DNA from 2 places in the Mesorhizobium sp. M1142 genome. Region 2 is predicted to be linked to the other one. Evidence: predicted binding sites of a transcription regulator. Region 2 holds the regulator's gene; the other holds the start of a gene.
What was found. The regulator LexA, encoded in region 2, represses DNA repair genes until DNA is damaged. The targets are predictions, from matches to a motif close to TGTTCNNNNTGTGTTCNG.
Positions count from the first base shown of each region.

Region 1: a site for LexA is predicted at 1,701-1,718, ahead of NKH42_RS30075 (DUF3072 domain-containing protein). Genes of this name have one in related genera too.

Region 1 covers NZ_JAMYMK010000040.1:6,309-10,518, reverse strand. Annotated here, with positions in the region: gene NKH42_RS30085 (acyl-[ACP]--phospholipid O-acyltransferase) at 1-526, opposite strand, end outside; gene NKH42_RS30080 (hypothetical protein) at 1,283-1,525, opposite strand; gene NKH42_RS30075 (DUF3072 domain-containing protein) at 1,753-1,971, shown strand; gene NKH42_RS30070 (hypothetical protein) at 2,186-2,311, opposite strand; gene NKH42_RS30065 (DUF2905 domain-containing protein) at 2,715-2,915, opposite strand; gene NKH42_RS30060 (hypothetical protein) at 2,818-3,123, opposite strand; gene NKH42_RS30055 (amylo-alpha-1,6-glucosidase) at 3,751-4,210, shown strand, end outside.
Region 2 covers NZ_JAMYMK010000010.1:179,804-184,013, forward strand. Annotated here, with positions in the region: gene kynU (kynureninase) at 1-679, opposite strand, end outside; gene lexA (transcriptional repressor LexA) at 1,128-1,862, shown strand; gene NKH42_RS18485 (ComEC/Rec2 family competence protein) at 1,856-4,210, opposite strand, start outside.

The sequences.
Region 1 (4,210 bases), on a different contig from region 2:
CTATGCCATCGGCCGAGACGACGCCTCCGGCGATAGTGCCGCCGAGGATGGCGGCGAAGGTTGCCGATTCGATCCAGGCATTGGCGCGAGGCAATTCCTTGCGCTCGAGATGATCCGGCAGGATGCCGTACTTGATCGGTCCGAACAGTGCCGAGATGACGCCGAACATGAGCAACGCGATCATCAGCACCGGGATCGACGCCAGCGCGATTCCAACGACAGCGACAGCCGCAGCGGCGATCTCGGCGAATTTCAGCCGACGGGCGATTAGGGCCTTGTCGAACCGGTCGGCGATCTCGCCACCAAGGGCGGACAAGAGCAGGAAGGGAGCCATGAATACCGCTCCCGCCAGCGTGACCAGTGATGCCGCCTTGTCGGCCGCCAGGGTGAACAGAATAAGGAACACCAGCGTGTTTTTGAGGAAATTGTCGTTGAAGGCGGACAGGAACTGCGTCCAGAAGAGAGGCGCAAAGCGCCGTGACCTCATCAAATGACTGTTCGTGTCGTCGTTCGAGGCGATTTCCATTGCGGCGGCTTCCTTTGGGCAAGACCGTTGAAGATCGAGGTCGTATCGATCAGCGGTCTTGCACGGTTTGAGCTTTTGTAGTGGCAACCCGGTTACACTTCGTTACTGTGGCTCCCACCCATCAGCCACTTTGGGTTTGGATCTTCCAGCCGGTTCATGAAGCGGCTTGCCTCTCCCGCGTCTCGCATTCTTGGCGATGGTGATCGAGGTATGCACGAGCCTGGTCGCGGCCATCGGAACCCCTTGGCGACAAAGCTTGCTCCATGAAATTGATGCCGCCCTCATTATCGGAGCGGCGATAGGGAAATTGGCATGGTGAATGTCTGCAGGCGCTTGGACCCTTGGGAGGCATAGCTGTTGGATGTCATGGATATTGTCTTTTGGTTTCAGGGTGAGGTTGCGCCGGCGTTGGTCTGTTTCCAGCCCGGATACCCGCCACCCTCTCCGAGCGGATCGCAGAACGGCGCCGCCAACCTGAGCACTGCCATATCCGCCTAATTTTCCACTGCCGAATGGACGATGAAACGCGCAAGCGAGTTTCCGGATCGGAAGGCATGCGTTGGGTTGCCCACACGATGCAGAGGCGCTGCTATGTTGGCGCGACACGCTCGACGGCAGGTGCGGACGGCACAAGAATTTTCGAGAGGCCCGTGGTGACTGGAGATTGCGCTGGTCAGTATCAGGGGCGCCGGCAGCACCTGCAAGGGCAACGTCATACCGGAGAATGGAGGTTGCGCTGGGAGGCTGTTGCTTCGGCTACCAACTCAAGGTGATTGTCTGCGAGAGTTCGGCGATGTCGCCATAGATCATCGAACCTGGGACGAGAAAACATTTATCACCGAGGACTTCGAAGACTGAGCTCGACGCGGTGCAAACCGGCAGGTTCTTCGAATTGGCGTACGTGCCCAGGGTCACGGTTTCGACCTTACGGTCCTTGGCTTCGGCACAGCCGACACTGTTCGCGAGGATTGCGATGGCAATGAGAGTCCTCTTGCTCATATTTTGCCCCTGGAGCCAGCACTTGTCGGGTAAGTCGCGCGATGCATCAAAGTAGCACCGGCCCACGATCGGCTTCATCCATCGATTGGAGGAAGCGGGCTCATCCATACTTAGCGATATCTTGAGTGAGGCGCCGAGCGGCCTAGCTGTGCGATTGGCCCACGCCGCACGGTGGCGGAACAAATCATGATCATTCTCATTGTGGTGATCATCAAGGGAGATTGAGCATGGTCGACCGGCACAACCCAAAAATCGAGGCGTCGGCAAATGTCGAAAAGGACCCGGAAGATTGGGTCAGCGGAGACGATCCAATGACCCCCGCACAAGCGTCCTATTTGAAAACTCTGGCCGAACAGGCCGACGAGCCTGACGCCTATGCTGACGGCCTTAGCAAGGCGGAAGCTTCTAAACGCATTGATGCGCTGCGGGAGAAGTTAGGCCTGTAGCGTCCTCTCGTGGCTTTTCCTCTCCAGAGAAGGACAGCCGACCGGATTGGGACAGTTTTGCTGCGCTTGTGACCCGCGCAATTAATTTTTCTGAATTCCGCGCGTTGCTGCTGGACTCGGGATCGAGACGACAAACGGCGGATGGGAGCGGCTTCTAGCCTAGCAGCCCGGCAAGACCTCGCGCCCACCGGTCCAATCCTGCTGTCGAAACAGATCAGGACGTCCCGATGAGGGCGATGGTCACCAGAGACACAAAAAGGACAAGGGCGATTGCAGCGCCCCAGAAGAGAACTTTTTCGGTGCCGCGTTGCTCTTCCTCGCGAGATATGTCTTTCGCCATTGCTTGCGTCCTTTGCGAAGGTCAACGACTTAGCAACGTGCCGCGCCAAGGCTGAGTTCCGGCAACTATCTTGCCCCTGAGGAAAGTTCTCGGAATCAAGCGTCGTATTGTCCAACCGTCGGTTGGTGGACGTATTGCAGCCGATTAATTTAAAATCCCTGTGATCCGCGCGCACAGGGCGTGCCCGACCCCGAGCCCCCGCCCGGTGCAATAGCGCTTGATCGGCCCCGCCGCATCAAACTGTGCGGCGGGCTTTTTTACTCATGCGATGGAACACCGGCGCGCAGGGAAAGGTCTGCCCTGGCAGCAAACTCTTTCCCTTATATTTTTTGCTGCCGGATCGGATAGCTTCGATCGGCCCGCGTCGTTCTTTTCCTCCGGCGACGCGGGCTCGCCGTCCTCCCTACCGGTTGAGCAGCCACAGAACAAACGAAAGCACGATGCTGATAAGAATCCCGGTGCCGATCGGAGCATGAAACGTGAAGTTCTCACGTTGGATCACGACGTCACCGGGCAATCTGCCCAGACCGACCCGCGACAACCAGGGCCACAACAGGCCTATGGCAACTACGATCGAACCAACGACAATGAGAGTTCTGGACATGGGGGATCCGGCCGGGAATATAGTGAGTCCCTTGGCTGGGCTCATTTTCATTGCTGTTTTGCTGTCGTTGCGCCTCAATTTCTTTTGGTTTTTTCTTGTCAATCTTCGCCGTCTCATCGGCATCGACGACTGCGCGAAGCAATTCGTCCATCTTGGCGTGCACAGCCTGAGTATCGCGGTGCTCGGCGAGCTGGATGAACAGCGTCATAGCCCAGATCGCCAGTGTGGCAACACCATGACTGTCAAAGCCATTTTGGCCTGGGCACGGCCTGCACTGCTTCAGATGCTCAATGCGTCCAAATGCCGTTCTCCTCGTTGACAGTCGCCGAGAATACACCAGTTTGATCTGAAGGCACGTCGCAGGTTGGCGCCCGCAAGCACCTGAAGCCGGCGACTATTTTGATGAAAGACGGTCGAGGACAACTCCGGATGGACGCGTGCCGTCGCAGCGACCAAATTGCAGTGTCGCCGGACCTCGCCAGAACGTGTCCATCTTTCTCCGGCTCGCGCGTTAGAGGATGCCAGATCGCCGGCTCTATCCTGGTGGCGAGCAGCAGACGTGCGCAATGGCCGGGGGTTCACAGTTTCACCCAGCTGCTGGTGATGAATGAGGTGAGGCCCGCCGCGCCTCGTTGTGGGTCGGCTGGAGGATGTGCTCGCCAGAGCAGGCTTGACAGTTCTGCTGGAGGGGGCGGGTTTGTCCGCCTCTGTTCGCGGGTATGTGCTCGAAGGTCAGATTGTTCGAGCTCGTCGATGACCGGGTCGTTGTTCGCCTGCCTGGTACATGATTTCGGGACAATCTGGGGGCAGGCGTTCAAGGCAGACGTGAGTTCTCGTGGCCGAAGATGGCGGCGGCGGCCGACATTGGCTGTTCAATCTGTTCCGATGGATGCAAATCGGTCGGGTGACGGTTGAACCAATGACGCTGGAGATCACAGTCGGACCGCCGCGTCTGGCGATTAACCAGGGACGCAGCTTCCTTGTCACCGAACCGGATGGCCAGATCGCCTGGCCCACTTATAACGGCTTATATGCGTCTGACACACGCCTGATATCCAGCTGGCAGATCTTTGCCAATGGACAAGCATGGGACCTCCTCAATTCCGGAAACATCGCCTACTTCGCCGCCAAGATCTATCTGGTCAATCAGGGGTTCGCGACGGAAACGAACCATGTGCCAGCAGGCAGCCTGGGGCTGGTAATCGGCCGCGCCTTGGATGGGGGGCTGCATGAGGATTTTGAACTCGTAAACCACGGGCAAATGTCAGTGCGCTTCAATTTGGAAGTTGCCATGC
Region 2 (4,210 bases):
ATTTGTAGGTGCAGCCAACGGCAAAATCGGCGTTTGCCTTGTCGAGCTCGACTGGCATCGCGCCGGCGGTGTGGCAGAGATCCCAGACGATCATCGCCCCGGCTTCCTGAGCCCTGCGCGTCAGCGTCGGCATGTCGCGCAGTTCGCCCGACTTGTAGTTGACGTGGTTGACCAGCACCACCGCGGTGCGTTCGTCGATCAGCTCTTCGATGGTCGGCGCGTCGACCCCCGAGAGGCGCAGCAGCGCATCTTTTCGCGTCGAAACCACACCCTCAGCCATGTAGAGGTCTGTCGGAAAACTATCGCCCTCGGCGACGATGACCTGCCGCTCCGGTCGCATGGCCATGGCGGCGTGCAGCAGCTTGTAGATGTTGACCGACGTCGTATCGCAGACCACCGTCTGGCCGACCGCGGCACCGATCAGGCGCCCTAGCTGGTCGCCAAGTTCAAGCGGCATGTTGAACCAGCCGGCCGTGTTCCATGCGCGGATGAGATCATGCGACCATTCTTCGGTCGCGGCCTTGTACAATTCATCGAAAGCGGCACGTGAAGCAGCTCCTAGCGAATTGCCGTCGAGATAGATCACTCCTTGCGGCAAGACAAAGCGGTCGCGCATCGCGCCCAGCGGATCCGCGGCATCCATCGCCTTTACGGCCACGAGATCGGGAATTCCCGTCATGATTTGCCTGCTCCCTCAAAAAATCCAACGCAACGCCGGACACGCATCAACTGTTCTTCCATTACCGGGTAGCGCGTAGCAAGGCTCCACCGGCGAGAAGCAGCCTGACCAGGCGGTGGAAACCTGGAGTTAGCCCGAGGTTGGCGTTTTGAGTTCGTTTCGTTCACGGTGCATTGACCAAACCGCACAGTCGATACGGGTTCAATTCCGTGCCCTTTGCCGACCGACGGCCGATGCCAGTGCCGCCTTCAAGGAGGCCAGAACGGCGCAAACGAAAGCAGAATCAAGGGGATGAGGCTCGCGGCGGTGAAAATACGGTACGCCGGTAGGGGACGTCGTTTGTTTCCCGAGCCTTAACGCATTCATTAAACTTTAAACAGTTGCGGAACACAACTGGAACAGATAGTGTCTGTTCTGGGTTTGTTTTCTGATTCTGTTGGGGGTCGCTATGCTGACACGCAAACAACACGAACTGCTTATGTTCATCCACGAAAGGTTGAAGGAAAGCGGTATCCCACCTTCCTTCGACGAGATGAAGGAAGCGCTCGACCTGGCTTCCAAATCCGGAATCCACCGACTGATTACGGCGCTGGAGGAGCGCGGCTTCATTCGCCGTTTGCCCAACCGGGCCCGTGCGCTGGAGGTACTACGCCTGCCTGACTCGATCGCCCCCGGCCTCAATGCGGCACGCAAGTTCTCGCCGAGTGTCATCCAGGGCAGTCTTGGGCAAGGTGCCCCTCGGCAGGGCAAGCCCACATCGTCGCGCGTCCCTGCAGCCGGCAATGACGACGATGTCGTCGCCGCCGTTTCGATCCCGGTAATGGGCCGCATCGCCGCTGGTGTGCCGATCGATGCTATCCAGCACCAGACGCATTCGATTTCGGTGCCGCCGGATATGATCATGGGCGGCGAGCATTATGCGCTCGAGGTCAAAGGCGATTCGATGATCGAGGCTGGCATTTTCGACGGCGACACGGTGATCATCCGCAACGCCGATACGGCGAGCCCCGGTGAGATCGTGGTGGCCTTGGTCGACGAGGAGGAAGCGACGCTGAAGCGGTTCCGCCGCAAGGGCGCCTCGATCGCCCTGGAGGCCGCCAATCCGGCCTACGAGACGCGCATCTTTGGACCAGACAGGGTCAAGGTGCAGGGCAAGCTCGTTGGGCTGATCCGCCGCTACTGAGTTGCGCCCTTGGTGCCGGCTTTTGGATTGTCGGCTCTGCGGTATGGCGGCAGGCCGCGCGCCGCGCGTGAAAATTTCCGCTGCACGTGCCAGGGCCGGTATGATTTTTCGACGGCGAAGCGGATTTCGGCGCGTGTTGCCGCTTGTGGATCGAAATAGACGGCCGCACTTCCCGCGCGCGCCAGTTGCCGTTTGGTGACGACGAGGACCAGCCGGTCGTAGTAGCAGGGATTATGGGCGGTGGCGTCGTCGATGACGATCAAGCTGGCGAAGGCGCAGGCTGGCCGTGCGGTATCGCGGTCCTTGGCTTGCGCAATGATCGCGCCGGATGGATGCCTGGCGAGGCAGAGACCGTCCGTGCAAATGAACGGCATGCCCGGCGGTAGGTCGGCCGGATCGGCAATGTCGAATTGCGGATCGTTCTTTCCAGGTGTTTCCGGCGCGACGATAGCCTCTGATGTGAGCGCGCGTTTCCAGTTGTCGATCGTGAACTCATTCGGGCGTGCCCGGTTGACGGCGAGCTCACCGCTGCCGATCGGCAGCGCGACCAGCCGTGCGTCCTCCGAGATCAATACGTCGGGTACGCGCGTCTGCGTTGTCGTTAGCAAGCCGGCGAGCGCAAAAGGAATTGCCGCGAGCCGCAACCAGGTCGTCGCCATGCTGGCAACGACGAGGGCGATCGTCACCAGAAGGACAGATCTCAGCGAAATCAGACCCACCGCATCGATCGGCGAGCGCTCGGAGATCCAACCGGACAGGGCGATCATCGCCGTCAGCCCTTTGCCCATCACGTAAAGGAAAGGCCCATCCGCGCCGAACGGCATCGCCAGCGCGCTGAGCACGGCGAAGGGCATGACGACCAGTGAGACGATAGGCATGATGGCCAGATTGGCGAACAGGCTGAGCGGCGCTACGCGCTGGAAATGCCATATGGCGAAAAGCGCCGTGGCGCTCCCTGCAATGATCGAGGTCATCGCCAGGCCGCCCATGCCCAGCAGGACCTTTCGCGTGGCCAAGCGTAGCGGCGATCGCCGGGGCGGCGGCGTGGTGGCCCTGCCGGTGCGGTAATCGGACCAGCCGGCATAGGCGCCGACAAGGGCCGCCGTCGCGGCGAAGGACATCTGGAAGCTCGGACCGACCACCTCGTGCGGCGACACCAGAATGACCGCGATGGCCGAGATCGCCAGATTGCGCATGGTGAGCGCGGCCCGGTCGAACAGCACGGCGATGAGCATCACCGCCAGCATGATGAAGCTGCGTTCGGCCGCCACCACAACGCCGGAAAAGACGAGGTACGCCGCGATCGAAAAAAGCGCGGCGGCTGCGGCATATTTCTTGACCGGCCGTCGCGATGAGAAGTCGGGAAACAGCGCAAAGGCGCCGCGCAGCAGCGCCATGATGGTGCCGGCGACCAACGCCATATGCAGCCCCGAGATGGAGATGATGTGGTAGATGCCTGTACGCCGCATCGCTTCGTTGATCTCCTCGGGAATGCCGGCGCGCACGCCAACGATCAGCGCAGCAGCAATCTCGCCCTCGGCGCCGCCGATGCGGCTGCGGATATGGTCGGCGATGGATTCGCGCGCGTCTTCGATCGCGGAAGAAAGCCGCGCGGCAAGCGGCATGCTGCCCGAAGCCACGACCTTCGGATTGCCGAGAAAGAAGCCGCTGCCGCCGATACCGGCGAAATAGCTGTCGAAGGAGAAATCATAGCTGTCGGGCCGCACCGGGCCGGTCGGCGGCAGCAACCGCACATAGCCGGCGATCTCGGAACCAGCGGCCAGCTCAGCCGGTATCTTCATCGCCGAAATGCGGACCCGTTCCGGCATGTAGCGCAGCGTCGGCCTGGCGGTTGAGATCACATCGATCGTCAGCCTGATGCGGCCGCTAGCCATGGGTTCGTACGATACGACGCGACCCGTCAGCCGCGTCGAGATTTCAGAACCGAGCACATGCGTCCCGACACGCCAGGTCTCGAACTTGGCGGCAAGCACGCCAAGCGCGCAGAGCAGCGCCACCATGAAACACAGGCGCGTCCTGGGCCATGAACGCGAGACGACCGTACAAAGGGCCGCGAGGAGCACGATTGCGATCGGCTGCGGAAAGGCTGGCTCCACCGACAGCGCGAAATATACGACCACCCCGCATGCGAGGAACACCGGCACCAGCAGGAAGGCGACGCCACGGTCGAGTTCCAGGCCGGCTGCCGAGGTTACGCTGTTGCGGATACAGGACGGTGACGGGAGGCGGAAACGACGGCGTAGGCGCACGATGGGCTCGCCCGCGGGCACGAGAACCGTTGCTGGGTCGCTGGCCGGCAGCGACGGAGCATCGAAGCGCGGAGCGGG